DNA from 2 places in the Mycobacterium sp. pW045 genome. Region 1 is predicted to be linked to the other one. Evidence: riboswitches for the same ligand, from Rfam matches in the RefSeq annotation. Region 1 holds a riboswitch; the other holds the start of a gene.
The links. Region 1 has a riboswitch for cobalamin ahead of ACAG20_RS05580 (PPE family protein). Riboswitches for the same ligand answer to the same signal wherever they lie in the genome.
Positions count from the first base shown of each region.

Region 2: another riboswitch for cobalamin. It lies ahead of metE (5-methyltetrahydropteroyltriglutamate--homocysteine S-methyltransferase); the one in region 1 lies ahead of ACAG20_RS05580 (PPE family protein).

Region 1 is NZ_JBGGKU010000003.1:159,086-166,107, reverse strand. Features, by position in the region: gene ACAG20_RS05595 (FecCD family ABC transporter permease) at 1-210, shown strand, start outside; gene ACAG20_RS05590 (ATP-binding cassette domain-containing protein) at 276-2,090, shown strand; gene ACAG20_RS05585 (hypothetical protein) at 2,087-2,665, shown strand; gene ACAG20_RS05580 (PPE family protein) at 2,830-4,545, opposite strand; cobalamin riboswitch at 4,576-4,764, opposite strand; gene ACAG20_RS05575 (PPE domain-containing protein) at 4,755-6,374, opposite strand; cobalamin riboswitch at 6,406-6,555, opposite strand; gene ACAG20_RS05570 (NADP-dependent isocitrate dehydrogenase) at 6,637-7,022, opposite strand, start outside.
Region 2 is NZ_JBGGKU010000010.1:93,066-100,087, forward strand. Features, by position in the region: gene ACAG20_RS16540 (crotonase/enoyl-CoA hydratase family protein) at 1-801, opposite strand, end outside; gene metE (5-methyltetrahydropteroyltriglutamate--homocysteine S-methyltransferase) at 894-3,188, opposite strand; cobalamin riboswitch at 3,306-3,503, opposite strand; gene ACAG20_RS16550 (SDR family oxidoreductase) at 3,558-4,208, opposite strand; gene ACAG20_RS16555 (acetyl-CoA C-acyltransferase) at 4,315-5,460, shown strand; gene ACAG20_RS16560 (crotonase/enoyl-CoA hydratase family protein) at 5,457-6,248, shown strand; gene ACAG20_RS16565 (gamma carbonic anhydrase family protein) at 6,254-6,772, shown strand; gene ACAG20_RS16570 (lysostaphin resistance A-like protein) at 6,819-7,022, shown strand, end outside.

The sequences.
Region 1 (7,022 bases):
CGCATCGCCGTGGGCACCTCCGATCATCGGGTGGTGCTGCCGACGGTGATGTTGCTGGGTGCGGTCGCCGCGCTGGCGTGCGGCATCGTCAGCCAGGTCCCGGGAAGCGATCTGGTCATCCCGATCAACGCGGTGACCGCGCTGGTCGGAGCGCCGGTGGTGATCACCGTGCTACTGCGGGCCCGCCGCGGATCGGGGATGCCGTCATGATGGCCCGCATGATCCCGGCGGTTCAGCGAGGCTCGACGGAGGAGAGCCGAAGCTGGAACCGCCGCATGACACCGGCGGTTCAGCGAGGCTCGACGAAGGAGAGCCGAAGCTGGGACCGCCGCATAATCCCCGCCGCCGTCGAGTTGGCCGGCCTGGCGATCGGCTACCGGCACCGTCGCCGCTCGACGACGGTGGCCACCGGCTTGAGCGCGCAGGCCCGCCGCGGCGAGCTGACCGTGCTGATCGGCCCCAACGGCGCCGGCAAGTCCACCTTGATCCGCACCCTGGCCGGATTGCAGCCCGCACTCGGTGGCCGGGTGCTGCTGGACGGCGCCGACCTGACCGGCCTGCCCCGCGACGAACTGGCCCGCCGCGTCGCGGTGGTGTTGACCGAGCGGATCGACCCGGGCCTGCTGTCGGCGCGGGCGCTGGTGGGGCTGGGCCGTATCCCGCACCTGGGGTTGGGGTCTCGGCTGCGTCCCGCCGACGAAGAGATCATCGACTGGGCGCTGGCCGCGACCGGTGCCCAGCATCTGGCGTCGCGGCCGGCCGTGGAGTTGTCCGACGGTGAATGCCAGCGCGTGCTGACCGCGCGTGCGCTGGCGCAGCAGCCCGGCCTGCTGATCCTCGACGAGCCGACCGCGTTCCTGGACGTCTCGTCGCGGGCCGGGTTGTTCGGGTTGCTGCGCAAACTGGCCCGCGACCAGCAGTTGGCGGTGGTGCTGAGCACCCACGACCTGGAATTGGCGCTGCGGGTCGCCGACCGGGTGTGGCTGCTGGATCCGGCGGGCACGTTGGTGGATACCGTCGGCGAGGAGCTGATGCTGTCCGGCAGAATCGGGGCGTTGTTCGACACCGACACACTGCGTTTCGACGCGGCCAGCGGCATGTTCGCGTTCGGCACCGCAGCCGGTGAGCGCCGCTCCGCCCGCATCGACGCCGACGAACCGTTGCGCACCGCGCTGCTGCGGGTGCTGTCGCGGGAGGGCTGGGACAGCGCCGAGCCAGGCGAGAACTGTGAACTTCTCGTCACCGCAACCGATCCCGGCGCGGTCACGCTGCGCTGCGCAACCTCGACCACGCGCACCCCGATGCGCGACCTGCCGCAGCGGCTGCGCGCTCTGCCCGCCGGCCCATACCGCTGCGCGCCGGCCGACCGGGTGGTCTCCGCGTTGGCCGAACTCGCGGATGTCAGCCCGTATTTCGGCGTGTCCACCGGGCCGGTCGAAGGCGGCGGCTGGCGACCGGTGACGCAGCTCTACGCCGACGAACAGCTGCTCGCCGGCGTGGTGGGCACCGTGCGAGACCGGATCGGAGCATCGGATTTTCGGGTGTCCGCCTCGACGTTCTTCCTGGGCTTCGCGGCGCGGCTGTGGTCGATCGGGCTGGGCGGGATCGCCGAGCACGGCCTGCTGTTGGACCTTGACCCCGATGAGCTCTGGTACTCCGAGTCCGAGGGCACGGTGCGGTTGCATCTGGCGAATCCGGTGGCCTGGCAGGGGCCGGACCCGGCGTCTCGGCTCGCCGACATGGTGCTGAGCAGGCACCTGACACCGCTGGCCGCCGCGGTGCGACGGCTCGGTTCGATCTCGGAGAAACTGCTGTACGGCAACGCCGCCTCGGCCGTGCTGGGCGCCGCCCGTGCGCTGCACCGCCATCACGGTGCACAGCTGGCGGCCGAACCGTGCTGGGAGCTCGCACGAACGGTGTGCGAGGACGAACGGCTCAGCGACACAATCTGTTTCAACGACTCAGGCACCGACTACCGGCGCGCCACCTGCTGCCTGTTCTACCGCACGCCCGGCGGCGGGCTGTGCATCGACTGCGCACTCACTCGTAAGCCCGAGATTCGCACACCCGATAGAAAGGGATTCAGATGACCGAAACCACCACCGAGATCGTCGCCGATCCCCCGATCGTCGACACCGAAGACCGTGGCCGCGAACAGCTGTGGCCGCTGCCCACCGATCAGCAGAGCCTGCTGGATCTGCTGCACCTGTGCTTCGACGAGTACTGGGACGAGATCTGGTTCGGCATCATCATGCAGGGTGCCGCCTGGGAGGTGGCCGCACCGAATGCCCCGCGCAAGATCGCGATGCTCGACGGCTACGCCACCGTTGATTTCGGCCGCTGGCACTTTCACCTGTGCATCGGCAAGCACCGGGCCAGCGGCTCGGAGCTGGGCCGGATCCGCCGGTGCACCCGCGCTGAGCTGTATCGCCGGATCGGCAAGGACGGCAACCCGATGTCGTGGGGCGTGCGACTCTACAACGGCCGCGACGAGCAGATGATGACGCTGATGCTGCCCAACCCGTTCCTCACCAACGACCAGCAGATCCGCGAGGAGCCCGAGTGGGGCCAGCTGGAACTGTGGGACAAGCTGCGCGAGAAGTACCTGGGGTTGGGCCCGGACCCGTTGGACCGCAGCGGGGCTCGGATCCGCTGCGGCGGTTAGCGAGGCTCGACGCAGGAGAGCCGAAGCTGGACCGCCGCATCAGACCCAGCGGTTAGCAAGGCTCGACGCAGGAGAGCCGAAGCTGGACCGCCGCATCAGGCCCAGCGGTTAGCAAGGCTCGACGCAGGAGAGCCGAAGCTGGACCGCCGCATCCAACCCAGCGGTTAGGACTCCTCGCCCGGCCAGGTATTGGGGACCATCGGGCTGACCGCGCCGCCGCCGAATCCGTCGTCGGCCAGTGACGTCAGCCCGGCCGGGCGGGCGCCCGCCACCCGGCGCGACCCGCCGGCGAAGCCTTGTGCCGCACCCCGATCCGAGGCCGCCACCAGCGCAAGCTCGGGTTCGAGGTCCATGTACTCATGGCCGCGGCCCAACATGTCGGCCGTCGGCTTGCGCCGCCGCCGCCGGGGTGCGGTCTGCTCGGCCGCCTCGGCTGCGGGGACGTCCACGCTGTCCGGCTTGGGCACCGGCTTCTTGCGGGCACTGGTTCCTGATGCGCGTCGGGCACCCATGTCCAGGCCGCCGACCATGTACATGTAGGCCGGCATGGTGACCGACGGCGGCCCGGCAGGTGTGGGAGGCGGCGCACCGGGCGGCGGGGTGGGTGCTGCGGCCGGAGCCGACGCGGGTGCGGGCGTCGGAGTCGGTGCCGGGGCGGGCGCGGGCGCCGGGGCCGGCGGCTGGGCCATCGCCAAACCGGGTGGCGGGGCTGGCGGCGGCACCGCGGCGGCCGCCGCGAAGTGGTGCGCCAGCCCGCCGATGCCCAGACCGCCGAGCACCCCGGCGGGGGCCAGCACGCTCGTGGCGGCCAGCGCCGGCAGCAGTGCGGGTATCAGCGCCGTCTGGGTGATCAGGTAGTTGAGCGCCTGGATGGTATTGCCGATCGTCGCCCCGACGATCTCGACCATCGCCAGCGGTACCACCAGGCCGAGTCCCTGGGGGTTGAACAGCGCCGTGTACATGATCGCCAGCAGATCGTCGACGATGACGATGCTGGTGAACGCGAAGAACGACCCCGGGTCCAGGGGCACCGAGAAGATGTAGGCCAGGTTTGCCGGGTTGAAATAGCTCAGCGGGTTGCCGGTCCACCCCAGCCACGATCCGGGCACGCCCCACGGCGGCAACAACGACGATCCGCTCTGCAGGCTCGTGAAGAAATCGGCGAGCGGACCCGAGATGCCGGTGAAGCCGATCTTGTCGAAGAACTCGGTCAGCTGCGCATACAGCGGGTACTGGCTGCTGTCGGGATACGGCGGGCTGGGGACGAGTCCTTCGAGCCATTTCGCGAAGTCGAGGAACCACTGCGGCGGCTCCGGCGCCGTCGCGTCCGCGCTCCCGGCGGCCTTGAGCACCGGGGGCGCCGGCTCGGTCTGCGGCGATGCCGCCACCGCGGTGGTCGCGGTGGCCTGGTAGGCGGTCATCACGGTGGCGGCCTGCAGCCACATCCGCGCGTAGTCGGCCTCGTTCAGCGCGATCGGAATGGTGTTGACGCCAAAGAAGTTCGTGCCCACCAGCACCGCATGCGTGACATGGTTGGCCACCAACTCGGCCATCGTCGGCATCGCCGCCAGTGCGCTGGTGTAGGCGGCTGCCGCGGTCTGCTGCTGGGCAGCGGTCGCCGTGGCATCGGCACCGGCACGCACCAACCACGCCAGGTAGGGCGCGTTGGCGGCCACGAACGCCTCCGCGGACGGGCCCTGCCAGGCCCCGGACTGCACCGCGCCCAACAGGGCGGTCAGCTCATCGGCAATCTCGGCGTACTCGACGGCCAAAGCCGTCCACGCCGACGAGGAGGCCAGCAACGGGCCGGCACCGGGGCCGGCGGACAACAGCGACGAATGGATCTCAGGAGGCGACGCCATCCAAATAGGGGCGGTCACGTCGACCAGCTCTCTCGGGGTACACCGCCCCGGGTAGCAGGATGCGACGACGTGAGTGTCCTGACTCTCGGATCAACGCTCGCCTCGCCTTCCAACTCCACATGGAGCCGTGGCTGTTGAGGGTCGCTCCCCGATCACAGTGGCGGGACCGTGCCGGATTCTCACCGGCTTCCTGCACCGTCGTTGCCTTACCGGCGAATTATCGCACGCTAAGGGGCCTGCTTGCGACGTTCCCGCGTCCAGGTGCCCGGTGTCATCGGTGCCTTTACCGCGCCGAAGGCGTCCCCGGCCAGCGCGGTCAGGCCGCTGGGGAGCATGCCCGGCGGGTCGGTGTCGACCACCGCATCCAGCTCATCGTCCAAGTCCATGTACTCGTAACCGCGGCCCAGCATGTCGGCCTTCGCCTTGCGGCGGCGCCGGGCCTTGGCCGTCTCCTGGGCGGTGGCCGCGGCAGCGGGAACCTCTGCTGCGTCGGGCTCGGGCGCTTTGCGTCGCCGCGCGCTGGTGCCCGCCGCCCGGCGGGCCTGCTGGCCCAGGCCGGCCACCATGTACAGGTAGGACATGCCGTCCACCGGCGACAACGGCGGAGCGGGCGGCGGCGGAGGCGCCGGCGGTGCAGCCGGGGCTGGAGCGGGCGCGGGAGCCGGCGCCGGAGCGGGGGCGGGGGCCGGCGCCGCGGCCGGTGGAGTGGGCGCCACGGTCAGACCGGCGAACGGCGGGACCACCGGAACGACCGGAACCGGCACGGCGTGCAGCGCGGCCAGCCCGGACAGTCCCGCCAGCCCGGCCAATGGCGCCGCGGCCAGCGGCGCCAGGGCGGCGGTCAGCATCGGCAGCATCACCGGGATCAGCACGATCGCCTGCTCCAGCAGCGTCTTGAGCAGGGCGATCACGTCGGTGATGATGGTGCCGATCGCCTCGACCGCGGTGAACAGCAAGGTGGCGGCGATGGTGCTCGGGTTGCCGCTGGCGAACGCCGCGGCCAGGTCGGCGGCGATGAACGCGAAGGTCTGCGACAGATAGGCGGCGAACGACCCGAAGTCCATCGGGTAGCCCAGCGCGAACGCGATGTTGTAGGGGCTGAAGAAGCTGAGCGGGTTGCCCAGCACGGGCAGCCAGGGGTCGAAGCCGGCGAACATCGACTGCAGGTAGGGGTTGGCCGCCAGTTCGTTGATCATCGGCTGCAGCACGTTGTTGTAGAAGTCGGTGTAGCCGCTGTTCTGCAGCCATTCCATGATGTCGTTCTGCCGGTCCGGCGGCAGCTGCGGCTGGCTGGCGTCTGCGGCGTTGGCCTTGGCGATCTGCGGCGCGGCGACGGTCTGCGGGCTCGACGCCACCGCCGCGCCGGCGACGGCCTGGTAGGTGGCCATCACGGTGGCGGCCTGTAGCCACATCCGGCCGTAGTCGGCCTCGTTGAGCGCGATCGGGATGGTGTTGACGCCGAAGAAGTTGGTGGCCACCAGCACCGCGTGGGTGGCGTGGTTGGCCGCCAGTTCGGCCAGCGTCGGCATGGCCGCCAGCGCGGCGCTGTAGGCCGAGGCCGCGATCTGCTGCTGGGCGGCCATCACCGAACTGTTGGCGGCGGCGTGGGTCAGCCAGCCCAGGTAGGGCGCGTTGGCCGCCAGGTAGGCCTCGGCGGACGGGCCCTGCCAGGCCCCGGCCTGCACCGCGCCCAGCAGGGCCGTCAGCTCGTCGGCGATCTCGGTGTACTCGGTGCTCAGGGCGCTCCACGCCGCCGCCGACGCCAGCAGCGGACCGGCGCCGGGGCCGGCCGACAGGAGCGTCGAATGGACTTCGGGAGGAGACGCGATCCAAATCGGCGCGGTCACGTTCGCCAGCTTCCTCGGGGTGCCCGCCCCGAATCGCAGGTCGCGACGACGTGAGTGTCTGGCTCTCGGAGACGGTTCACTCCCCGATGACAGTGGCGGGACCGCTCCGGACTTGCACCGGATTCCTACCTCGTCGTCGCCTTACCCGGCGAATTGTCGCACGCCGGACACCGACGACCGCCGCTAACCGCCGCCGAGAGCCAAATCCACGACGCCTGTGTCGGCGTGTCTGTCGTGGATTTGGCTCTCACCTGAAGGGGGATCAGTCCTTGCCGTCGATCACCGCGTTGAGCGTCGGGCTGGGCCGCATCACCGCCTCCGTCAGGGCGTGATCCGGCGCGTAATAGCCGCCGATATCCACTGCCTTGCCCTGCACCACGGTCAGCTCGTCGAGGATGACGTCCTGGTTCTTCTCCAGCCCGTTCGCCACCGCGGCGAAGTGCTCGGCCAGCTTGGGGTCCTCGGTCTGCGCGGCGAGCTCCTGCGCCCAGTACTTGGCCAGGAAGAACTGGCTGCCGCGGTTGTCGAGCTCGCCGGTCTTGCGCGACGGGTTCTTGTTGTCGGCCAGCAGCCTGCCGATCGCCGTGTCCAGCGTCTGCCCCAGGATCTTCGCGCCGCGGTTGCCGGTCTTGGCGCCCATGTCGTCGA
Region 2 (7,022 bases), on a different contig from region 1:
CAGGAAGGCGCGCACCCCGTCGGCACCGTCGCCGATGCTGGTGTAGAACATCGCCAGCGAGTCCACCCGGTGCGCCGCATGCGGGTCTGGCTGCGCGGAGTTGCGGTAGAGCATCTGGCGTATCAACGCGAACGACACCGGGGAGCGGCCCTTGGTCCAGGCGTCGGCCAGCGCGCGGGCGTCGGCCAGCAGCGCCTCGGGTTCGTGCAGGGATTGCGCGATCCCACAGGCCTGCGCAGCTTGCGCATCCAGAATGTCGGCACGGTATAGCAAATCCAATGCCGTTGGCATCCCGACGATCCGGGGCAGGAACCACGTCGAACATGCCTCCGGGGTGATGCCCAGCTTGCCGAACACCAGACCGAATCGCGCCTTGGTGGAGAACAATCGCGCGTCCATCGCCAGCATCATGGTGGCGCCGATCCCGACCGCGGGTCCGTTGACCGCGGCGATCACCGGCTTGCGGCAGTTATAGATCGCCAGCGTGACCTGCCCGCCGGTGTCGCGTACCCGGGCCAGCTCCGGGTCATCGAGGTCGGCCATGTCGGCCAGCGTCGGGGACTTGGTCTCATCGAGGCCGAACACGTTGCCGGAACCCGACAGGTCCATCCCCGCGCAGAACGCGCGTCCCGACCCGGTGACGATCACCGCGCGGACCGCGTCGTCATCGTTGACCTCGACGAAGGTGCGCTCCAACTCGTCGGCCATCTCGACGGTGAACGCGTTGAGGTTGTCCGGGCGGTCGAGGTAAAGGGTCAGAATGCCGTCTTCGACCTCATGACGAATGGTGGTGAAGTCCATATCTGCTCCTCCTGCGCGCCGAGCGTGCACCTACTGCGAGATTTTCACAATCCTTTCGCAGCAGGCGCACGCTCGGCGACGCGGGTCAGGCCTTACACGTTGGCGCGGGCCTGCTTCGCCGCGGCGACCAGGTTGGCCAGCGAGGCGGTCACCTCGTCGGTCTTGCGGGTCTTCAAGCCGCAGTCCGGGTTGACCCACAAGCGCTGCGCCGGAACGGCGTCAAGTGCTTCCCGCAATGAGGTGGCCATCTCGTCGGTGGATGGCACCCGCGGGGAGTGGATGTCATAGACGCCCGGCCCCACCCCGTTGGAGAACCCGATCGCATTGAGGTCGTCGAGCACCTCCATGTGCGAGCGGGCGGCCTCGATCGAGGTGACGTCGGCATCCAGGTCGGCGATGGCCCCGATCACCTCGCCGAACTCCGAGTAGCACAGGTGGGTGTGGATCTGGGTCGCATCCGACACCCCCGACGTCGCCAGCCGGAACGCGCCGACCGCCCACGTCAGGTAGGCCTCCTGGTCGGCCTTGCGCAGCGGCAGCAACTCCCGCAGCGCCGGCTCGTCGACCTGGATCACCGCGATGCCGACGGACTCCAGATCCACCGTCTCGTCGCGGATCGCCAGCGCCACCTGGTTGGCGGTGTCGGCCAGCGGCTGGTCGTCGCGGACGAACGACCACGCCAGGATGGTCACCGGCCCGGTGAGCATGCCCTTGACCGGCTTGTCGGTCAGCGACTGCGCATAGGTGGCCCACTCAGTCGTCATCGGGTGCGGCCGCGAGACGTCGCCGAACAGCACGGGTGGACGCACGCACCGGCTGCCGTAGGACTGCACCCAGCCGTTGGCGGTGGCGAAGAACCCCTCCAGCTGCTCGGCGAAGTACTGCACCATGTCGTTGCGCTCCGGCTCGCCGTGTACCAGCACGTCCAAGTCGAGGCTCTCCTGCAGCTTGATCACCGCGGCGATCTCGGCTTTCATCCGGCGGGTGTACTCGTCCCTGTCGATCTCGCCGGCGACCAGCGCGGCCCGGGCCTTGCGGATGTCGACGGTCTGCGGGAACGACCCGATGGTGGTGGTGGGCAGCGGCGGCAGGTGCAGTCGTTCGGCTTGCGCGGCGCGGCGTGCCTCGGCGCTGCCGCGGCGCGCGCCGGACGCGGTGATGGTCGCGATCCGGTCGCGGACGTCGGCGTTGTTCAGCCGCGGATCGGCCTTGCGGGAGGCGACGGCGGCGTTGGACGCGCCGATCTCGTCGCCGATGGCATCGCGGCCCTCACGCAGCGCGCGCGCCAGGGTAGCCACCTCGCTCACCTTCTCCGCGCCGAACGCCAGCCAGCTGCGCAGGTCGTCGTCGAGCCCGCTCTCACCGTCGAGCGTGTAGGGCACGTGCAGCGTCGAGCAGGATGTCGAGACGGCCAGCGAGCCGACCGAACCCAGCAGCGACGCCAGCTTGGCCAGTGCGGCCTGCAGGTCGGTGCGCCAGATGTTGCGGCCGTCGACCACACCGGCGACCAGGGTCTTGGAGGCCAACTCCGGCACCGACGCGATCTTGGTGTTCGGGCCGTAGACCAGGTCGACACCGATCGCCTCGACCGGGGTGCGGGCCAGCGCCGGCAGCGCCGCACCCGGGTCGCCGAAGTAGGTCGCGACGAAGATCGCCGGCCGGTTGCTCAACCCGCCCAGCCGGGCGTAGACCTGCTCGGCCAGCGCGGGGGCGTCGGCGGAGACGTCGGTCACCAGCACCGGTTCGTCGATCTGCACCCATTCGGCCCCGGCGTCTGCCAGCTTGCCCAGCAGTTCGGCGTAGACGTCGGTCAGCTCATCGAGGCGGTGGATGGGCGCGGGTGCTCCGTCGACGGCCTTGCTCAGCAGCAGGAACGTGATGGGTCCGATGATCACCGGCCGGGCCACGTTTGCGCCGAAGCCCTGCTCCCTGGCCTCGGCCAGCTCGGCGAGCACCTTGGCCGGGTTGAGTGCGAACGTGGTCTCCGGGCCGATCTCCGGGACGATGTAGTGATAGTTGGTGTCGAACCACTTCGTCATCTCCAGCGGGGCGATCTCGGCATTGCCCCGGGCCGCGGCGAAGTAGCGGTCCAGCTCGTCGGCCACCCCGGCGACCCGAGCCGGCAGCGCGCCGAGCAGCACCGCGGTGTCGAGCATCTGGTCGTAGTAGGAGAAGGTGTTCACCGGTATCGAGTCCAGCCCGGCGGCGGCCAACTGCGCCCAGGTGTCGCGGCGCAGGCCGGCTCCGACGTTCCGCAGTTCGTCCTGGCCGATCCGGCCGGCCCAGTAGCTCTCGGTGGCGCGCTTGAGTTCGCGGCGCGGACCGATCCGCGGTGAGCCGAGAATGGTGCAGGTAAAGGGTTGAGCGGTCACGATCTGATCCTTCAATCGGAGGGTGGGTCACCGCCGGCGGTCGTCCAGCCAATCCGGTCCCGTGCACATTTAATGCACTATAACCCTCAAAAACCAGACGCCCATTCCGCGAGGCGGTGATCCGCCGGGCGCGGCGCACCCGGCACAACAGGCAGGTCTTCGGACTCGCAGGCGCGCACCGACGGTGCTCCTAGTGGCCGTCGCTTCCCAGTCACTTCGTGACCAGTGCCTTGGACGGCGGTCGTTCCTGCATACCGCTGCGGGACAGTCCCGGATTCTCACCGGGTTCCCTCTCGCACACCGCGGAAAACCCACGTTGTGCTCGATGCCGACACCACCTTGCGGCGGTACCGGCAAACCAGTTGCGTGGCCAAGACTACCTGGTCAACTGGCTTGCAGGGCCTCCAGGATGGGGGTCTCGCCATCGTTGAACTCGATGGTGCGGCGACTCGTTGACGGCTCGACCAGGCAGGCCGCGATCACCTGTGCGACATTGGCTCGCGAGACCGTTCCCTTGTCGGTTGCGGCGCCCGTCTCGATGCGGCCAGTGGCCGGTTCGAGGGTGAGCCGGCTCGGGCCGAGCACCGTCCAGTCGAGGTCGCTCGCTCGCAGATGAGCGTCGGCGGCGCCCTTGGCCTGCGCGTACGGGAAGAACGCATCGTCCTCGGGCACGCCGTGCCCTGGCCCGGCGCCGAAATAGGACACCATCACGAATCGGCGCACCCCGGCCTGCCCGGCGGCATCGATGACCCGGATCGCGGCGTCGCGGTCCACCGCGTAGGTCCGGGCGGGGTTGCCGCCGCCGGCCCCGGCGGAGAACACCACCGCGTCGTGCCCGGCGACCAGTTCCGCCAGGGCGTCGGTGTCCAGCTGTTCGATGTCGGCCACCACCGGGACCGCGCCGGTCACCGCCACTTCTTCGCTGTGGTCGGGGTTGCGGAACACCGATGTCACCTGATCGCCGCGCTCGGACAGGATCGGGCTGAGCAGCAGGGCGACCTTGCCGTGGCCGCCGAAGATCACGACGCGTGCCATGACTTTGACCGTACGCGAAGCGTGGAGCGACCCCCGTTGACACCAGCCGAGCGCCGCGGTTGACAATCGAGGGCAACCAGCCCCGAAGCAACAAAGGAGAACACCCATGGCCGAAGCAGTCATCGTAGAAGCGGTGCGTTCGCCGATCGGCAAGCGCAACGGCGGTCTGTCGGGGGTCCACCCGGCGGAACTGTCCGCCCAGGTGCTCAACGGGTTGGTCACCCGGGCGGGTGTGGACCCCGCCTTGGTCGACGACGTGATCTGGGGTTGCGTGATGCAGGCCGGCGAGCAGGCCCTCGACATCGGGCGCACCGCGGTGCTGGCCGCCGGGTGGCCCGAGTCCGTGCCGGGGGTGACGGTGGACCGCCAGTGCGGATCCAGCCAGCAGTCGGTGCACTTCGCCGCCGCCGGTGTGGTCGCCGGGCACTACGACGTTGTCGTCGCCGGCGGCGTCGAATCGATGTCGCGGACCCCGATGGGCTCATCGCTGGCCAACGGTGGACACCCCTACCCGGAGGCGTTCCGCAACCGCTACAGCCAGACCCCCAACCAGGGGATCGGCGCGGAGATGATGGCCGAGAAGTGGGGCCTGGACCGCACCGCGCTCGACGAGTTCGCGCTGGCCTCGCACGAGAAGGCCGCCGCTGCCCAGGATTCCGGCGCGTTCAAAGACGAGATCGTCGCGATCAAGGATGCTGAGGGGAATGCCGTCAGCGACGACGAGGGCATCCGCCGCGGAACCACTATCGAGAAGATGGCCCAGCTCAAGCCGGCGTTCAAGGAAGACGGCGTCATCCACGCCGGCAACTCCAGCCAGATCTCCGACGGTTCGGCGGCGCTGCTGTTCATGTCGGCGGCCAAGGCGCAGGAGCTGGGGCTGACCCCGCTGGCGCGGGTGCACACCGCCACGCTGGCCGGCGCCGACCCGGTGATGATGCTGAGCGCCCCGATCCCGGCCACCCAGAAGGCGCTGCAGCGCAGCGGCCTCAGCGTCGATGACATCGGGGTGTTCGAGGTCAACGAGGCGTTCGCCCCGGTGCCGATGGCCTGGCTGGCCGAGATCGGCGCGGATGCGAAGAAGCTCAACCCCAACGGCGGGGCGATCGCGCTGGGCCACCCGCTGGGCGGTTCCGGCGCCCGGATCATGACCACCATGCTGTACCACATGCGCGCCAACGGGATCCGCTACGGCCTGCAGACCATGTGCGAGGGCGGCGGTCAGGCCAACGCCACCATCCTGGAGCTGCTGTGAGTGACGCGGCCGTTCTCGTTGAGCGGCGCGACGGTGGCGTACTGCTGATCACCATCAACCGGCCCGAAGCCCGCAATGCCATCAACGGCGCGGTCAGCGCGGGGATCGGCGACGCGTTGGCGCAGGCCCAGAGCGACGATGAGGTGCGGGCGGTGGTGCTCACCGGTGCGGGGGACAAATCCTTCAGCGCCGGCGCCGATCTCAAGGCGATCGCCAACCGGGAGAACATCTATCACCCCGAACACCCGGAGTGGGGTTTCGCCGGCTACGTACAGCACTTCATCGACAAGCCCACCATCGCCGCGGTCAACGGCACCGCGCTGGGCGGCGGCACCGAGATCGCACTGGCCAGCGACCTGGTGATCGCCGAGCAGCGCGCCCAGTTCGGGCTGCCCGAGGTCAAGCGGGGCCTGATCGCCGGCGCCGGCGGGGTGTTCCGCATCATCGACCAGCTACCCCGCAAGGTCGCCCTGGAGCTGCTCTACACCGGGGAGCCGATGTCGGCCGCCGACGCCGCGCGGTGGGGGCTGGTGAACCAGGTGGTTCCCGACGGCGGGGCACTGGAGGCCGCGCTGGAACTGGCGGAACGGATCACCGGCAACGCGCCGCTGTCGGTGCGGGCCAGCAAGCGGATCGCCTACGGCGTCGACGACGGTGTCATGGCCGGCGAGGCGGCCGATTGGGCCCGGACCGGCCGTGAGTTCAGTGCGTTGCTGAAGTCCGAGGATGCCAAGGAGGGGCCGCGGGCGTTCGCCGAGAAGCGCGCACCGGTGTGGAAGGCCCGTTGAGCGACGTGCCCGAGCCGCTGATCATCCCCATTAGTGGTCGCGCCCCGCAGCTTCACCCCGAGTCGTGGGTGGCGCCGAATGCCAGCCTGATCGGGCAGGTCCACCTGGCCGCCCGGGCCAGTGTCTGGTATTCGGCGACGCTGCGCGCCGAGGTGGAACCGATCGAGATCGGCGTCGACACCAACATCCAGGATGGGGTGACCGTCCACGTCGACAAGGAGTTCCCGGTCCGGGTCGGGGCCCGCGTCAGCGTCGGGCACAACGCGGTGCTGCACGGTTGCACCGTCGAGGACGACTCGCTGATCGGGATGGGAGCCATCATCCTCAACGGCGCTGTGGTGGGTGCGGGCTCCCTGATCGCGGCCGGCGCGGTCATCCCGCAGGGCACGGTGGTGCCGCCGCGGTCGCTGGTGTCGGGGGTGCCGGGGCGGGTGCGGCGGGAGCTCAGCGAGGCCGAGATCCGCAATAACCGGCACAACGCCGCGGCCTATCGGCGGCTGATCGAAGTCCACCGGGCGAACTGACGCAATCCAGGCCACCGAACGGTGTTGGGCCGCTACGTTCGAGGGCATGACCCAGACCAGTTCGGCCCGGCCCGGCCTGCTGCGCGAGTTCACCGACATCTTGTCCAAGGTCTCCCCGCCGTACCACGAGTCACGGGCCGTGGTGCAGCGGCGTCGTGTCGTCGTCGCGGTGGTGGTGCTGCTCGGCGCCGCGGTGCTGGCTTTCATGCACACCAAAAACCCCGGTGACGCGGCGTTTTACCAGCTCTCG